3 regions of the Bacillus shivajii genome follow, and region 1 is predicted to be linked to each of the others. Evidence: riboswitches for the same ligand, from Rfam matches in the RefSeq annotation. Region 1 holds a riboswitch; each other region holds the start of a gene.
What was found. A riboswitch is a leader RNA that binds a small molecule or an ion and turns the genes downstream of it on or off. The one in region 1 is predicted to bind S-adenosylmethionine.

Region 1 (6,344 bases):
GTGCTCATCAAAGTGCTTACCATCAACTATAACATTACAGCTTAAAAGAACTTTTCAACTCCACAATACGGTTAAAGACGAGTTCCTCGTCTGTTGTCGCAGCAGGGTCTACGTTAAAGTAACCGTGACGGAAGAATTGGAACTTATCTTCTGGTTTTGCGTCAACCATATTTGGCTCAACGAAACCATTAGCTATTTCAAGTGAGTTTGGATTCACTTGATCCATGAAGTCGTCACCTTGGTCATCTAGAATCAACGAATCATATAGACGGAATTCTGCTTCTTTCGCGTGTGTTGCTTCCACCCAATGAAGCGTCCCTTTTACTTTACGACCTGTAAAACCAGTGCCAGACTTCGTTTCTGGGTCATACGTACAATGGATTTCAACGACATTCCCTTCGTCATCCTTAATGACATCCTCACATTTAATGAAATATGCATGTTTTAAGCGTACCTCATTACCTGGGAACAGTCTGAAATACTTCTTCGGTGGGTTTTCCATAAAGTCACTTTGCTCAATGTAAATTTCACGAGAGAAAGGAATTTGTCTTTTACCCATTTCTTCATTTTCAGGGTTAATATCCGCATCAAGCCACTCAACTTCCCCTTCAGGGTAGTTTGTGATGACGACTTTTAATGGATGCAATACAGACATTGTACGTGGTGCTTTTAATTTCAAGTCTTCACGAATGAAGTGTTCAAGCATGCGTACATCCACGATATTATCAGACTTTGCAACACCAATTTCACGACAGAACTGCTTAATTGCCTCAGGTGTGTAACCGCGGCGGCGCAATCCTGAAATCGTTGGCATACGTGGATCGTCCCAACCATCAACAAAGTTCTCGTCAACGAGCTGCTTCAACTTACGCTTACTCATCACCGTATTCGTTAAGTTTAAGCGAGCAAATTCAATTTGCTGTGGTTGTGCTTCCATTTCACAGTTTTCTACGACCCAGTTATACAGTGGGCGCTGATCTTCAAACTCTAGCGTACATATGGAGTGTGTAATACCTTCGATCGCGTCTTCGAGTGGGTGTGCAAAAGAATACATCGGATAAATACACCATTCATCCCCTGTGTTGTGATGTGTTGTATGTGAAATACGATAAATTACAGGATCACGCATATTAATGTTCGGAGAGCTCATATCAATTTTTGCACGGAGAACTTTCTCTCCATCAGCAAATTCACCGTTTTTCATACGTTCGAAGAGTTCTAAGTTTTCCTCGACAGAACGGCTTCTTGCCGGACTTTCTTTTCCTGGCTCTGTTAATGTACCACGGTACTGACGAATTTCCTCTTGTGATAAGTCCTCGACATATGCAAGACCATTTTTAATTAGTAGGACTGCTCGGTCATACATTTCGCCGAAGTAGTTAGAGGCGAAGCGAAGCTCATCCCACTCATAACCAAGCCATTCAATATTATCTTTAATCGAATCAACGTATTCTTTATCTTCCTTTAATGGATTCGTGTCGTCAAAACGTAGGTTTGTTTTCCCACCAAATTCATCGGCTAATTCGAAGTTCAAAACGATCGACTTCGCATGCCCAATATGTAAATAGCCGTTTGGTTCTGGAGGAAATCTTGTCATAATTTCATTATGTTTTCCTGATTCTAAATCTTTTTTTACAATGTGCTTTATAAAGTTAGATGATGTTTGATTGTTTTCTGTCATCATTACTCACCTTTCTGACCGGCAATTTTCTCACGTTCATAGTGAACTCATACTTGAAGTTATATCATAAATGAATACATATATCCATGCATGAGGGGATTTTTGAGTAAATCTTTCCATCCCATTATTATAACACGCTTTGCCTTTATTACGCACATTCTCCATTATAAGTAAATCTATCGTTCATCATTCATCAAAGGATCATTTTCATCATATGTTTTTTAATGGCTGTTATTTTTACGGTGGGAGGGTAAAAACAATGCGTGATGAATTATTGTTTGAACTGGAATTTTGGTTACAAGTTCTTGGTGACCACAGCAGGTTTATTTATGAATCACTATCTCCTGGTGAAAGGAATTATGTCGCTCGAGCTGAAGGATTTATTGATTCGTTTGACGAGCTTTTAGGTGAGGCGAGAAGGTTTCCAAATGAGCAAGCATTAATGACGTTATTAAGACAGGCTAATGAAGAAACAGAAAAATTACGTGAATTAAAGTTAGCGATCATCCGTGAACATTTAGAAGGTGATATTGCAATTACATTACCTCCTTCTTTTTTAAACCATATGGTAAATGAACTAGATGAAGCATTGAGGATCTTCTCTTATTTCTTAAAAGGTGAGCGGCCACCGAAGGTTCACCCACTTCACCACGACCTCATTTGGCTTTTGGACGCTGCAGGACATGCGGCAGCAATTAGTAGTAATATGGATCATGTCGAATACGATATTCGTGAAAAAAGTGATTACTTTAAAGAGGAATGGGAGGAATTTTATATTAAAGCGGTCGAGATGGCTGGGTTCCTCCGAGCAAATGTTTCTCAATTTCCCGCTCTAAAGAGATTCCATCGCGATATTGAACTAGAGATGGAAGTTTTCAAAGCTTTTTTAAGAGAGTTAGAGGAAATGCAGCTAACGAAAGAATCTCTCGGTGTTCTATCACCACTAATGGCTGACCATATGGCAAGAGAAGAGTGCTATTACTTAATGAAGTTAGCTGAAACGACAGAGGTCGTGCAAATGCCTGATTGCGATCCAACGAAACCTCGAACAGAAGACTAAGCATCTCCTTAGTGAAGAAATGCTAGGCCACTCCTACTTTAGAAATGAAAACGTAGCGGTGTGTGCCTAGCATTTTATGCATAAGAAGCTATTTGCGTAGATGCTCATTATATTCATGTTCTAAGTCTTCAAGCGGCACTTCATACAGTTGTACATCTCCAATTTTGTAGATCCCTAATGCTAGTAGCTCTTCAATCATCTGTTCTTTTTGTTGCGATTTTTCGGTCATCGTGTATGTCTCCTCCCTTAGTCTTCGTACTCCTAAAGGGGCAAAAAACCCCCTTCTAAAAAGAAGAGGGCGAATCTTGATAACGTTCAAAAACATCGTGTTACTTTGAACAACGTTTCAATACCTCTTCTCATTTTTCGGCGAATATTGCCGCAGGAATTAGCACGGTGTTCTCCTAAATGAAAAATCCGTTGCCGAGGCTTCGATGGGCCAGTCCCTCCACCTCTCTACATAAGAAGTTCTCTGTTTGTTACATTTGGTATAATATACCATACATCAATCTTATGATCATGTCAATCAGTCGAATGATACACGATCTGGGTGCGTATAAACATTAAAACGCCCCCCGCGAATAAATCCCACTGTTGTAATTCCTAAGTCTTTTGCTAAATCTATGGCTAAAGTCGTCGGAGCCGATTTTGATAGCATGATTCCAACTCCCATCTTTGAAACTTTCAACAGCACTTCTGATGAAATTCTTCCGCTAAAAACAATCACCTTATCCTTTAGTGGGACTTTATTTTTTAGACAGTAGCCATACACTTTATCAAGGGCATTATGACGCCCGATATCTGAACGGTTTACAATCAATTCGGCGGTTGTGCATAACGCCGTATTATGCAAACCTCCCGTTTGTTGAAAATTAATTGCGTTTTCTTGCATTTCTTCCATTAAGTTAATGATTTGTTCAGCATGAATATCATGCTTTGTCATCACCGTCTTTGCCGTCCGTACGTCGTTTTGGAAGTAAAACTTTCTGCTTTTTCCACAACATGACCCGATATATCGCTTCGTTGCATACGAATCAATCGGTACATCTTCTTTTTTTAACTGCACATAAACATACCCTTTTTCTTTTAGTATTGATAAAGAATCAATATCTGAAGGTGTGAGGATCACACCTTCTGAGGCTAAAATACCAATCGTCATTTCTTCGATGTGAGTTGGGGTACACATCATCGTTCCAAATTCAATACCGTTTACAAGGATCGTTATTGGTACTTCAAGCGCAATGGTATCATTTATTTCTGAAACTGCCCCATTATTATATGCAATGATCGGCTGATCCTTCATCACGTCATGATTCATAGCGTACTCCTTTTAACTGATTTCTGTTTCGAGTTCTTCAATTCTTCGTTCAACATATTTCGTATCTTTATGGGCATGGTACGTTTCCGCTTTTTCAACAATGACAGCCGTATTATATTCAGGGATACCGGCAAATTGTTCGTAAACCCCTTTTGGAATCAGAACATTCCCTTCTGGCCAGTAAACAGAGATGTTTCCTTGTTTTGTGCGGTCGTATTTTGCTCGACCGTGAAACGTTCCATATTTATTGTATACGACGATAGCTTCTCCTTCGTTAATCCCAAGGCCTTTTGCATCACTTTGATTGATTAGCACATCGAAACGATCGGCATTGTTATTTGGATCTCTATCACTGTAAATCATCGAGTTAAACTGCTTGCCACGTCTCGTTGTCACATAGAAATGACCCTCTGGTTTACGCAGTTCTGGAAGCTCAATCGGGAGCAATTGGCCTTTCCCGTCTTCTGTTGGACATTCCCCACCTTCACATAACCAAGCGCCTCCCCATTGGAAGACATCTCCTTTATTCTTTAAATGCTGAACCCCGTCGTATTTCGGATGTGCAATTGCTATTTCATCACGAATTTCTTGCGCTGTCTTGTAATCTATGACACTACTTCCCTCTGGTTTAACACGTTTAGCCAGATCGACGTAAATCTCCCATTCAGGCCTTGCTTCACCGATCCGTGGTCCTTTAATTTCTGGTGAAAAATAAACCATTCTTTCCGTCGATGTTGACGTTCCTCCACCAGGTTGTTCGTAACGTGTCATTGCAGGAAGAACAATGACTTCTTCTTTTGCATCCACAAGTGTCGACGTATTTAAAATAATGTCTTGATGAACACGAATGTCGACATTCTCAAGGCAGCCTTTAATGAAGTCAGGGTTTGGCATTGTTTCCAAGAAGTTTCCTCCGGATGTATAAAACACTTTAAGTTTTCGCTCATGATCTTCCGGAAGTACCGCATTTTCTAAAGACACACCAACGATGTCACCTTGCCAGTCAGGTATATCGAAGTTCCAAACCTTCTCTACACGCTCTTTGTTTCTCGGCTCAAAATCACCGCCAGGTAGAACAAATGGATCTGCCCCCATTTCTCCAGAACCTTGTACGCCTGAGTGACCGCGAATTGGCATGACACCACAGTACTTGCGACCAAGAAATCCACGAAGCATGGCTAGGTTGGCAACTTGAGAAATGTTATCTGTTCCAAACCTGTGTTGGGTTAACCCCATTGACCAGACGAAAACACCACTTTTCGACTTGGCGAGAAGCTTTGCGAATTCTAGCATTCTTTCTTTTGAAAGCCCGGATGATTTCTCAAGTGTTTCCCAATCTTGTTTTCTTACATGTTCTTTTAACTCTTGATAGCCTTTCGTATGCTCATTTACAAATTGATGGTCAATGGCGGATCCACGTTCTTGTTTTTCCATGTCAAACCAATGTTTGATAACGCCGTTCATAAAGGCAATGTCGCCACCTATATTCACTTGGTAGACGTCATCTGCCATTTTTGTACCGAACAACGCACTTTCTGGTACAGATGGAATCCAATATTTATCCATCGATGGCTCATGATAAGGATTAATAACGATAATTTTTGTCCCTTTTCGCTTGGCAGCATACATATACTTGGTGGAAACTGGTTGGTTGTTTGCTGCTACTGATCCCCAGAAAACAAGGACATCTGTGCCAATCCAGTCTTGGTAATTACAACTTGATGCACCGATTCCAAGCGATCGCTTTAAAGCTGTTTTACTTGGTGAGTGACAAATGCGTGAAGCATTATCAATATTGTTTGTTCCAAGAAAGCGCGCAACTTTCCCAGCAACATAGTAAGATTCATTCGTAATTCCTCTTGCTGTTAAAAAGAAGGCAAGTTGTTTTGGATCAATCGCTTTCACTTTACTTGCGACACGATCTAAAGCATCGTCCCATGAAATTCTCGTAAACTTCTTTTCGCCAGGCTTTCTTGATAGTGGATAAGGGATGCGTCCTAATTCTCGAAGCTCTGAACTGTTTAGCTTACGTAGTTCATCAATATCTTGATGAAGAATTTCCTCTTTTATCTCTGGCATCGTATTTAACCTGAGCACATTAAGCCTTGTCGTACAGATGTGAGGACCAGCTAACGTTTGGTCTTTTAAACCAGCTACGCCTAATGCACAGCCGTCACATACACCTTGCGTTAATATTCTTGTGGCATATGGAAGGTTATCTTTATTTTCCCAAACGACTTTTGCCGTATCTCTTATATGTTTCGGCTTCACTTTTCCAAGCCCAA
Region 2 (6,344 bases), 690 kb from region 1:
ACGTTTTATTTTGAAGTGAACGTAACAAAAGACGGCGACTCCCGGAGTATAAGCGCAGTCTGAAGATCCACTTAGGCGAAGAGTTGTTGAGACTAAGTTAGCTGAAGACAAGCGCTCGGGAAAGCGTCCGTCTGAAGTGAAGTTCACACTCATCATTCGGAATTCCGCATCATATTTTGAGTTATGAAATTGATTCAGATTCTTAAGAAAAACCGCAATGACCGAGGGAAACCCAGGCATTGCGGCTTGATAAAGGTTGTAATTTATAGCATATGTTCTCTAAAACAAAGTGTGACTGTTGTTTTCATAAAAATATTAGAAATAGTTGAAGCTCTTTATTCACGAGTTTCGTAACTTCTTCCCCACTTTTACAAAATACCATTCAACTTAATTTTTATTCTGAAACAGGTACCACTGCATTGTCATACGTTTCGATGATATAGTCTTGTACTTCTTCAGATCGTAAAATCTCTACTAATGTGTTGATACGCTCGTCAGCTTCGTCTCCACTGCGAACAGCAATGACGTTAACATAAGGGTTATCTAAATCAGCTGTTTCTGTTGCAATCGCGTCCTCTAATGGATTTAAACCTGCATCTAACGCATAGTTAGAGTTAATTAAAATCGCATCTGCTTGATTGTTTTGGTACGCTGTCGGGAGTAATGCCGCTTCGACATTTGCTTGGAAATCAAAATCTCTTGGGTTTTCTGCAATGTCATCTAATGTTGCATTAATGCCAACACCATCTTCAAGAGTGATCAACCCTTCTTCTTCAAGCATTGATAAAATACGCCCATGGTCAGCAACAGAGTCACTCATTAAAATGCTCGCTCCATCAGGTAATTCATCTAAGCTTGTGTAGTCTTGAGAATATATACCGATTGGCTCGATATGAATTCCACCTGCATTCACAAAGTCATAGTCGTGCTCTGCAATTTGTGACTCTAAATAAGGTACGTGCTGGAAGTAGTTTGCATCAAGCTCACCTAAATCTAGTGCTTGGTTCGGCAATACATAATCATTAAAAGGGACAACCTCTAACTCAATTCCTTCTTCCTCTAATAACGGTTCTGCAAACTCTAGGATTTCCGCATGCGGCACGTTTGAAGCTCCTACTGTTAATAATGACGTCTCAACTGTTTCTCCATTATCACCTGTTGATTGTTCTGCTTCACCTGCTCCACAAGCTGCTAATAAACCTACTGATAATACCACTGCTCCAAGTTTCAACATAAATTTTTTCATTAATAATACCCCCATCTTTTTATCTTTTATCTAGTTTATTTGTTACGCGATCGCCGATAATTTGAAGAATAAAGACAATCACTAAAATAAGAATTGTTGCCATTAGTGTTACATCATGTCGACTTCTTTGGAATCCTTCCCGGAAAGCGAGATCACCGAGACCCCCAGCTCCGATAACTCCAGCCATTGCTGTATAACTGACAAGAGCAATCGCTGTTACTGTTAATCCTGAGATCAGTGCTGGCATGGATTCTGGTAATAAGACTTTATAAATAATTTGCCAGTTCGAAGCCCCCATTGCTTTTGAAGCTTCAATGACCCCTTTATCTATTTCACGAAAGGCAATTTCAACTAACCTTGCATAGAACGGTGCAGAACCGATGATTAATGCCGGTAATGCTGCAGAAGGTCCTAAAAATGTTTTTAATATCGCTATCGTAAAGGGAATGAGTAAAACAATTAAAATAATAAATGGGATGGACCTTGTCACATTGACATAGGCACCTATAATTGCATGAACCACTTTATTTTCTAATAAATTGCCTTTGCCTGTTAAAAAGAGCAGTAACCCTAAGATCACACCAATTAAAAAAGTTAATGCTAAGGCAATGACTGTCATATAAACGGTTTCTAACGTCGCATCCCACATTCTTTCCCAATTCACATTTGGAAAGAGCAAAATGTTTCCGAGTAAGAAATTAATCACCGTGGATCACCTCCACTTCTACATCTTGGTTACGTATAAAGTCTTTGACTTTATTTAACTCTTCTTGCGCCCCATCGACACTAATAAATAGTGAACCATATGGGCCGTTTTGCGTTTGACTAATTTTTCCTTGCAATATATTAACGGTGACATCATATGACCTGATGAGATCATTGATAAGTGGCTTCTTCGCATCGCCTCCAACAAAAGTAAGCTGAAGGACGGTGTGAATGCCATTTTCTGAAAATAAATGACGGATTGCCTCTTCTGTTTCTTCTGGCTCGGTCACTTGCTTAACAAATTCTTTTGTCATGTGTTCTTTCGGCTTTTTAAAAATATCAAGAACGTTTCCTTGTTCCACAATTTGACCATCTTCCATCACTGCTACGCGGTGGCAAATTTTTCGAATGACGTGCATTTCATGAGTAATAAGAACAATTGTTAAGCCTAGCTTCTCATTAATGTCAACGAGTAAATCCAAGATCGATTCTGTTGTTTTCGGGTCTAATGCAGAAGTTGCTTCATCACAGAGCAACACTTTCGGATTATTTGCGAGCGCCCTAGCAATACCAACTCGTTGTTTTTGCCCGCCACTTAATTGTGATGGATAGGATCCTCCACGTCCGCTTAAGCCAACAAGCTCGATTAATTCATTCACTCGGTTGTCACGTTCTTTTTTAGGAACGCCTTTGATCTCAAGCGGGAATGCAATGTTTTCTTTTACAGTACGTGACCATAATAAATTAAAATGTTGAAAAATCATCCCAATCTCTTGTCGTGCATTTCTTAATTCTTTTTTTGAGAGATTGTTCATGTTTTTATCGGCAACAGAGACTTCACCAGAAGTTGGTGCCTCTAACATATTTAAAAGTCGAATTAATGTACTTTTACCTGCACCACTGTATCCGATGATCCCAAAGATTTCTCCTTTTTCGATCGTCAAGTCAATATGATCTACAGCTGTTACTTTGCCGTCCCTCGTATTGAAGGTTTTCACCAATTTTGATAACGAGATCATTTGAATAAGCCTCACTTTCTATAAACCTAACTAATATATTTATTAATCTCATATGATTACTAGGTTTAAAACATCTATGATTATTTCACTGCACTTAGTCTCCGATTGATAAACTAAACTCAGCTTTTTTCTTTTCGCTTCTAGACTCTGTTGTCGTTTTCTATTTAATACTCAAATCAAGATAGAAAACAAAAAACCTTTCAGCGCAATAAGACGAGCTGAAAGGTTTCCAATATCAAGACTGAAAAACCTTTCTCTCATCTCTCAAAGCAGTTATCTGCTTTGTTGGAATTGGCACCTTCCAATTTTCATTGTGGTTGCCGGGCTTCATCGGGCCAGTCCCTCCGCCTCTCTGGATAAGAGAATTTGTTTTTAATTATTTAACTCATTAAATCAGTTAAGTAGGATATTATCATTAACCGATTTTACTGTCAACATGTTTCCTACCTTTTCGATCAGAAGTATTTGCCAAATAAAATAAAGATTCTATTAATAACAAGTCTTTTAACTTCCCTTTTACTTTCAGGTCTTCTCGTTTTTTCATAGATAGTAGGAAGTCCTCACCGTACAATAATTCTTTTAGATCATCTTCACTGCCTTCAATGATAACATGACTATCGCAATCAAGCCCACTCACAATTTTTAACAAATTGTTATCGACCATTAAATAACAGAGTTCCTGTTCATTATTGAAAGAAACAGTTAATACACGATTCATCATTAACTTTTGGAGCGCGTCTTTTTCTCGGACTCGATTTATGAATTCATTAATTACCTCTTTCAATTTATCCCCGCCTTTTTACTTATTTCCTTGTAAACTTATTCCACTTCCTCCTCTTATTTTCCTCTATCCTGCAACAGTTCTTGATAGATTTTCTGATTTCGGAAGGGGCTTTCGGAAAACAATGAAGAAATAGACGGTTCCAATGACATAGAGGGCTCCAGTAATTGAAAAAACGATCGCGTATCCTGAGTATGAGCCATATACCATGACGATCGTCGTTGAAACTGGACCCATCACAGCCCAACCGAGCTGGAAAACAGCTTGCCCGACGGAATTTGCAAGTCCTTTGATCGAATCGTCAACACTTCGCATCATAAGTGACATTTGAATTGGGTTTCCTGCGTTCATTAAAGCTTGCCGGAATAGAAAACCAAATACAGCCCAATAAATATTTTCAGTAAAAGCTGTAATTAATAAAAACGGAATCGACAATAGCTGTAAGATGACGACCGCATTGACTTCACCGACTTTTTTCACAACGGCAGGACCGATGAGAAGAGCGATAGCGGTCATCCCTTGCCCTGCTGAAATGATGATCCCAACAAGTGAATGCGAAATATCAAACCTGTCTACAAAATATAGGTTTAAATACGGGATCACAAGCCCTGAACCAAAACCAATTAAAATTTGTGCAACGGCAAATAAAAGAATGATCTTAATCCCTTGTTTATGTGTGTTAAATAATTTTTTAAAGGACCTATTCCCGTCTGATTTATCCGTAAGTTTACGATCTTCTCTAATTTTTAAAATAGGAATGAGCGCTGCAAAAAAGAAGCCTGCCCCAATTAATAACGTAAGCCGAATGCTCCACAGTGTATTAAAACCAACGATGTAATTAAAAAAGTCGCTTAATGTTCCTCCAAGTGTATTACCAATGACATTTGCCACCATGATAATCGCAAAGTTAAAACTAAACAGGTGGACTCGTTGTTTTTCTGTCGAGTTTTCTGCCAGAAGAGGAATCGAAGAAACTTGGATAAAAGCCATAAACATCCCTGTCATAAACGCTGTACCAAGTAAGAGAACTTCTAGCGATAATATCGCCCTTAAAAATAAACTAGACGCTGCAAATACTGCGCCAACGAAAATGAGTTTTTTCCTGCCAATTCTGTCACTTAATATTCCAGCCGGTAGTAGAAGGAGTGCTGTCGCCATCGATTGAAAGGCAATGACACTACCATTCATTTGATCATCATACCCTAATTCTCGAATGTAATAATTATAAATGATCATAAAAATACCCATACCGATATGTGCAAGTATGGAGCTTACTAAAAAAAGACGGACATTTTTGTTGTAACCTTTAAATTGATCAGACCAGTCACCAATAATTCTTCCCAAGGTGAGGACTCCTTCCAAATAAAAATCACCAGGTTCGAAGACCATGATGATTTAATCGTTATAAATTAATAGAGAGGCTTTTGAAAAGTATGTAGTCTAGGCAAAAATGACTGTTTAGTTGAATATTTCGACTCTCTAAATAACAATGATATACGAAGATTCAGAATTTGCAAAGAGTTTTTTCACTTTAGTTGTGGTCTATTCTCTTTCATTCACTCCCAGTACGGCTTTTATTCTTGATTCTACCGCTCCTTTAATTCCTTACATGAAATTGTAAAGTTGTTCTCCTTTAAAATGAAGCCGTTCTTCAGGCTTTATGATAATCCCAGAGTATTCATATGCTTGATAAGAAACATATAAAACAAAACTCCGTCCAGAAAAGCGACTTTGACCCCAACTATAAGAAAAACCATCTATAGATATTGAGTGGAGAAAAGATAGCCGTTGTTTCGGCATCTGATTTAGAACAGGCATAGCAACAGAGCATTTCGCTTTTAGTTAGTAAACCTAATAAAAATAAAAATTTCCTCTACGGCGAGTAAACCCCAACGTTAAAATTTTATCCTTTTTAAAAGTATAAAAAAACACGGGGGTTTCCCCGTGCATTAACACCAGCCCATGTCACAGCCTTCAACATAGGATTTAGGCTGTTGTATCTTACGTTCGCCATCTTTATTAAATTTCGTTTTATCCAACTCAAATTCCTCGCCAAACTCATACTGATAATCATGGTTTTGGCTTTCCCGCTTTGACTCGCCTTTCTTTAGATCACTTTCACATACGCATTTTTCACCGTCTTGGCTATTGTTCAATTCAACATGAGATTTAGGTTCGTGATTTGTTGCATCATTAACAAAACGTTTATCGACCGTCGGATGCTTTACATCATCACCCATTTTATGATAGACCTCGTCATTCGTGTGCTTGTTTGCCATATATCTCACCCCTCCTTCGTTATTAGGATGAGAAAAATATCGAACAACTATGCCTTGTATAATAAACCATCAAATACATTGCACAAGCCAAAATTATTAGAAAACCAATAAATATACAACAAAACCACTGAAAATTCAATACATTCAACAAAATTGTACGTACCCAGGTCTGTGAACTTTTTTGGTATTGAAAAAGCAAAGGGACAAGGTCCCTTTGCTCTTTTATTGATTAGTCTTCACTAGTCATTTCTTCGTATTGTTCAGCTGTCATGAGGTTGTCCATTTCTGAATTGTCAGATGGTTCAACAACGATC
Region 3 (6,344 bases), 930 kb from region 1:
ACGTGTTATCAATAATGAGTGGAATTCCTGCTTCATGCGCAACATCAGCGACTCCTTCAATGTCTAAAACGTGGAGACTCGGGTTTCCAATCGTTTCAGCAAAAACAGCTTTCGTTTTGTCATTAATCGCATCTTTAAAGTTTTGTGGGTCTGTTGGATCTACAAAACGAACGTTAATTCCGTATCGTGGTAAAGTGATCGAAAACAAATTGTACGTACCACCATAAAGGTTTGTTGCTGCAACAATTTCATCGCCAGCACTTGCAATGTTAAAAATGGATAGTGCAATGCCGGCCATTCCTGACGCTGTTGCAACAGATGCGACTCCTTCTTCTAATAGGGCAATTCGTTTTTCAAAAACGTCGACAGTCGGATTTCCAATACGGCTATAAATGTTACCAGGCTCATCAAGTGAAAAAAGACTTTCTGCATGATCCGTATCATGGAAAACGTATGAACTCGTTTGATAAATCGGGACAGCTCGTGAACCTGTCGTTGGATCTGGTGCCTGCCCTCCGTGTAAAGCCACTGTTTCTAAGTTATAAGTTTCAAAGTTTTGATTGTTACTCATTTGTCATTCCTCCTAATTTTTTAAAGATTCTATCCTGAAATAAGTTTAATCATGGGTAGAAATGCGATTGTCCTTTTAAATTCACTTCGTTCTCTTTACAAGCTATCTAAAAATAAGGCTCTTTTCGCATAGATTGTTGTTTTTGAGAAATCTTTCAGGCTTGGTTTACGTTACAGACGGGCGCTTTCACTCCAGAGCACAAGTGCGACATCTGTTTATTCTTCCCTTCGTTCGAATTCACAGTGTCTTCTTTGCACCTCTAGGCACAAGTGCGACATCTGTTCATTCTTCACTTCTTTCGAATTCACAGTGTCTTCTTTGCCGTGGGCAACGCTTCAGCCAATATGTTTCCTGTCTCTTCCTCTGCGAGCAACGCTATGCAGCTTTGTCCGTCGAGACAACTCGCAGCTTATTTATAATGCTACGCTCGGCGCTGGAATCGCCGCCTTTCACTCAACCAATCTTTTTAAAAATAGCAACAAAGTTTACGAAAAGAGCCAAAAATAAAAACCTTTCGCGATAAGAGAAAGGTTGACGTGATCTCGTGTCCTTTCTCTTATCTCTCAAAATGAACGCTGTCATTTTGCAGGATTTGGCACCTTCCAAAGTAAGGTCCTTTGTGGTTGCCGGGCTTCATCGGGCCAGTCCCTCTGCCACTCTTTATAAGAGTTGTGTTCATTATTTATTTTTGTAATGTTTTTTGAATGGTCTCACCCCATTTTTCAAATTCGGTTAAAAACCCGTCATGACCAAAGGCCGTTTGAATGCCCTGAAACTGAACGTTAGCACCAGCTTTTTCCCACACATTAGCAAGTCTTTTCATTTCATCAGGAGGATAAAGTAAATCTCCTTGAAATGCAATTAACTGAACATTTTTTTTAAAGCGACTGAGCACTTCAGTAAGTGGCCCTCTTCGATATTCTAAGTCGTGGTGATCCATAGCTTTTAGTAAATACAAGTAGCTGTTTGGATCAAAACGTTTTGTGAATTTTTCTCCTTGATATAGGAGATAAGACTCTACTTGATAAGCAATTTCATCGTGACGTTTTCCCCAAGCGTCTCTTTGGTCCCGATGAAATCTTTGGTTAAAAAGACCGTCCGATCGATACGTAATCATCCCGATCATTCGAGCGGTTGCAAATCCATTTTCCGGAAAGGCTTGATCCGTGTAGTTCCCACCGTTCCAATTTGGGTCATCGATAATTGCTTTTCTTGCGATTGCATTATAGCTTATGCCGTAATCACTTAACGATGGCGTGGCAGCTAATACGATCACTTGATCAATCAAGTCCGGGTACATGACTGCCCATTCAAGTGCTTGCATTCCTCCTAAAGAGCCACCGATCACAGCTTTTAATTTGTTAATGTTTAATTGTTGTAATGCCAATTGTTGAGCTCGAACAATATCTCGTATAGTAATAAATGGAAAATCACCTTTGTAAGTTTCCCTCGTTAAAGGATTTGTTGAAGTTGGACCCGTCGATCCGTTGCACCCTCCTAAAACATTAAACGTTATCACTTCATATGTTTGAATATCAATAAAGCTTTGATCATTAATTAATCCTCGCCACCAACCTGGCTGATCTTCAGTCCCTACTGTATGTTGATTTCCAGTAAGTGCATGACAGACAAGAATCGTTTCACCATTTGGAGGTCCTGCCCGTTCATATGCTAAGGTGACATTTATAAGTTCAACTCCAGAATCGAGCTTGATTTTTGGAAGCGTAACGGTACCAGTTGTTATGTTGGTTTTTTGCTTGACTTTCACCTTGTCACCTCCTAATCATCATTCATCATTTTTTCACTAAAAAAGTCCCTCTGCCTGAAAGAGACAGAGAGACTTATGTATGACAAAGATCCCTCTCTCATCTTTCAAAGCAACTGCTTTGTTGGAATTGGCACCTTGCATATGGGATGTAAATAATACATCACATTTATGCTGGTTGCCGGGCTTCATCGGGCCAGTCCCTCCACCTCTCTTGATAAGAGAATTATATTTTTATTTTTTTGAATTATTTTTATTGATTAACTTGTTAAAAGATTAACACTTTAATGCATTACCGTCAACAACTTTTATTAGATTTTTTAGCAAAAATGGAAAATGTAACATAAATCCCTTTGCTAAGTGTTATAGCAAAGGGATCAGTGAATGAATGTTTGAGCGGCCATTTTGTCAAAACAAAATGGATCATTCTCATCTCCCAAAGCTAATTTGCTTTGCAGGAATTAGCACCTTGCATGATATGGTTGAATCGTATTGATACCATGCTGGTTGCCGGGCTTCGTCGGGCCAGTCCCTCCGCCTCTCTTGATAAAGAATTTCTTTGACATTTGTAAAAATATGAAGTTGATGAAGATCATAACACTTATCATAAAAAGTGTCAAAATATTTAGTGATGTTTTTTTATTGTACGATGTTTGAAAGTAAAATATGATGGATGATTTTAATTTAGGATTATATTTGTATTTTTATACACTTAACGAGATTTCATATTCATTATTACACCTGTTTATTCATGGATTGAGTCCTACAACATTGAGTCCGGGTCACGTGAATCAGACTCATTTTTGCAGGATTCAAAACTCAAGCAATATCCCATAATATCAAGGAAAAGCAAGGTCAGACAACCACACGTCGTTGAAAACACAAACAGTCACGAATCCTGTAACTGATCCCCTTGCCCAACCTTGTATAACAATGTATAAAATACGTGCCCTACCATCAAATCCCATTCTTTTCCCAGGTGCCTGGCACCATATGAAGTGGTGATCATTCACACAATAGAAAAACGCCTGATTAAGGGGTTCCCCTTTACCAGACGTTTACTCTTATTATTTATCTTCTGTCACTTTTTTTGCTTCATTTTTTATATCGTCAATTGGTTCTGTAACTTCATTTGTTAATTCTTTTGTTGATTTCTTAAATTCTTTTAACGTCTGCCCGACAGCTCTTCCCATTTCAGGTAGCTTTTTCGGTCCAAAAATAATTAGTGCGATGACGAGAATTAAAACTAAGCCTGGAATTCCGATGTTTGAAAGCATAAATAACGCACCTCCTACGTTTAAATTACACGAGTTTTTGACAAAAAACAATGTCTATTTTTTAAACTTTTGCTAAGTAATACGGTTCAATATTTTCTTGGACTTTATATCCGCCTAAACGTTCTACATTTTGTTTAAACACTTCACTTTTTATGACATTTAGTAAGTTTTGGCCTTGCTCACTTTCTAAGAAAGACGTACGCATCACTAAATCATATGACTCGTCTCCAATAGGAATGAAGTCAAGATCCATCGCTTTGGACGCTGAATAGATGCCCATTCCGACATTTCTTTCACTCATTCTTACTTCAGCTGCAACACTTAAATGTGTAAACATTTCACGATCATAGCCTGTAATTTCGTCAGGTTCAATCCCTTGATCATTTAATAAATGATCAAAAAGTATACGAGTTCCAGCACCACGTTGTCTGTTTACATACACTGAATTTTTTTCAGCCAAACAACGAACGCCTTGAATGTTTAGTGGATTACCTTTCGGAACGATTAACCCTTGCTCTCTTTTTAAAAACGGAAGCAAGACGACATCTTCACCGTGAAGGAACCTCTCTAAATACGATATATTATAAACACCTGTTTCAGGGTCTAACAAATGTACGCCAGCCATATGTGCTTCTTTCCGTTTAATCGCCATCAATCCTGCCATACTTCCTGTGTGGCTTGCAGTAATTTGTGCTGTCGCATCCTGTTCTTTAAGCATTGATGAGAGTACATCGATACAGAGGTCATGACTTCCGGAAAACAAGGTAGCTGAATCAATTTCAGGCAATGACTTATACAATTCAACTTCAACTTCCTCACCTTGTTCGACTCCTAAGTGCTCTGCTGGAATAACTAATAAACCATCCGCTTTTACTAATGACATCGTTACACTTGCTGACCTCGTTAATGGGTTGGCAACATATTCTCCGTCCACTTTACCGATATGAACACGAACAAAATCTTCCGAACCCATATTTGATACAATGCGTCGGCCAGCTTTTACTTTAATCGTTTCTCGTTTTTTGATAGGCGTTTGTAAATAATCGCACACTAATGGCTGAACGAACCATTCTAACGTCAAGCACGCACTTACTGGATAGCCTGGTACCCCGACAACAATCGTTCCATTTATCTTCCCTACACTCATAGGTTTTCCTGGCCTTGTTGCAATTCCATGAGTGATGACTTCACCTAGTTCTCTCATAATGTGAACGGTATAATCTTTTGATCCGGCTGAAGATCCAGCATTAATGACCACGATATCCGCTTCTTCTGTACTTTTAATTAGCGCTTTTCGTATATCTTCAGGGTTATCTTGAACAATGGGTTGAAGCTGAGGTTCGCCGCCCCATTCTTTTACGAATTCGGAAAAAATGGAACCGTTAAACTCAATAATGTTTCCTGGTTTTATAGGTTCACCTGGAGAAACGAGCTCATTTCCTGAAGGAAGGATATGGACAACGGGTTTTTTCACAACAGAAACCGTTGTTTGACCAGAAGCTAGAAGAGCACCAATATCGACCGGTCGAATCGTATGACCTTGTGGAAGCAGCATTTCTCCGTATGTGATATCTTCACCGATCGGGCGAATGCGTTGCCAAGGAGTCGCTGGTGCAACAATTTCTAATATTCCTGGTTCAACCTCATTGACATCTTCTATCATAATAACCGCATTATATCCATGTGGAATTACATTTCCTGTATCAACATAGACAAAGTCTGTACCTTCTTTTAAATGAATAGGATTCGATTCATGGGCGTCTTCTGTTTTTTCAGCTAATACGGCAATGCCATCCATTGCAGATGCATGAAAGTGCGGGTTCGACATATGGGCATAGATAGGCTTTGCTGTCACTCTTCCTCCCGCTTCTGTCACTGAAATTGTTTCCGTTTTCCTTTTGAATTCAGCAAGATGTAGACATTCTTGTTGTGCAACTTTTCTTGGTTTGTCTTCTAAATAAATCGTCCTTTCATATCCCATTTGCTCAACTGCTCCTCCCATTCAGTTTCTCATTCTCCAGTGCGTTCATTTTTCTCGTGTGTGATCATTCTGTCTTGCGTGTGATCATCCTGTCTTGCGTGTGATCATCCTGTCTTGCGTGTGATCATCCTGTCTTGCGTGTGATCATTCCTTCTCACGTGCGATTATCTCGACTTGTGTGCGATCATTCCACGTACGCCCACAATTTCTCATGTTCAGATATCTATCTCTATTTCTATCTATCTCTATTTATATCTCCCTTACCTACTCCACACTTTCTTTAAGTAAAAAGATGAATTGGAACGTCTTCACCTTTTCTAACGCCTTCTTTTTTCTCTTCAATTTCTAAAAGGCCATCACTATCAACGAGCGTTTTTACAAGACCTGATTTTCCTAAGACGGGAACTGCTTCAAATCGCCCATCATCTTGCTTTGTTAGTTTTACACGTATATAATCCGTTCTTCCTGGTGCTGATGGGATATTTTGCGAAACAACACCACGAGTGACAGTTGGTGTTGGAAGCTGGTCTTCTCCTTGCAAGTTCGACAACATTCGTTTTCCGAACAATTGATAAATAACCATCGCTGAAGCTGGGTGCCCCGGTAACCCTAGAATCGGCTTATTTGATGACATCGAAAAGATCGTAGGTTTCCCCGGCTTAACAGAAACCCCGTGTGCTAAAATGCCTGGATCGCCGTCACCTAATGCTTCGATAACATCTGTTGTATAATCTCTCGTTCCAACTGAGC

Region 2: another riboswitch for S-adenosylmethionine. It lies ahead of LGQ02_RS17405 (methionine ABC transporter ATP-binding protein); the one in region 1 lies ahead of LGQ02_RS20505 (Fur-regulated basic protein FbpA).
Region 3: another riboswitch for S-adenosylmethionine. It lies ahead of metX (homoserine O-acetyltransferase MetX); the one in region 1 lies ahead of LGQ02_RS20505 (Fur-regulated basic protein FbpA).

Annotation. Positions count from the first base shown of each region.
Region 1 is NZ_CP084703.1:4,283,100-4,289,443, forward strand. Features, by position in the region: gene LGQ02_RS20495 (glutamine--tRNA ligase/YqeY domain fusion protein) at 35-1,681, opposite strand; gene LGQ02_RS20500 (DUF2935 domain-containing protein) at 1,941-2,741, shown strand; gene LGQ02_RS20505 (Fur-regulated basic protein FbpA) at 2,830-2,970, opposite strand; SAM riboswitch class I at 3,098-3,208, opposite strand; gene fdhD (formate dehydrogenase accessory sulfurtransferase FdhD) at 3,268-4,059, opposite strand; gene LGQ02_RS20515 (FdhF/YdeP family oxidoreductase) at 4,072-6,344, opposite strand, start outside.
Region 2 is NZ_CP084703.1:3,596,440-3,602,783, forward strand. Features, by position in the region: gene LGQ02_RS17395 (MetQ/NlpA family ABC transporter substrate-binding protein) at 395-1,246, opposite strand; gene LGQ02_RS17400 (methionine ABC transporter permease) at 1,266-1,895, opposite strand; gene LGQ02_RS17405 (methionine ABC transporter ATP-binding protein) at 1,945-2,970, opposite strand; SAM riboswitch class I at 3,225-3,333, opposite strand; gene LGQ02_RS17410 (hypothetical protein) at 3,386-3,754, opposite strand; gene LGQ02_RS17415 (MFS transporter) at 3,818-5,095, opposite strand; gene LGQ02_RS17420 (DUF2553 family protein) at 5,701-6,030, opposite strand; gene gcvH (glycine cleavage system protein GcvH) at 6,260-6,344, opposite strand, start outside.
Region 3 is NZ_CP084703.1:3,358,035-3,364,378, forward strand. Features, by position in the region: gene LGQ02_RS16280 (PLP-dependent aspartate aminotransferase family protein) at 1-571, opposite strand, end outside; SAM riboswitch class I at 1,125-1,240, opposite strand; gene metX (homoserine O-acetyltransferase MetX) at 1,254-2,339, opposite strand; SAM riboswitch class I at 2,434-2,560, opposite strand; SAM riboswitch class I at 2,763-2,889, opposite strand; gene LGQ02_RS16290 (twin-arginine translocase TatA/TatE family subunit) at 3,404-3,613, opposite strand; gene LGQ02_RS16295 (molybdopterin biosynthesis protein) at 3,675-5,615, opposite strand; gene LGQ02_RS16300 (molybdopterin molybdotransferase MoeA) at 5,875-6,344, opposite strand, start outside.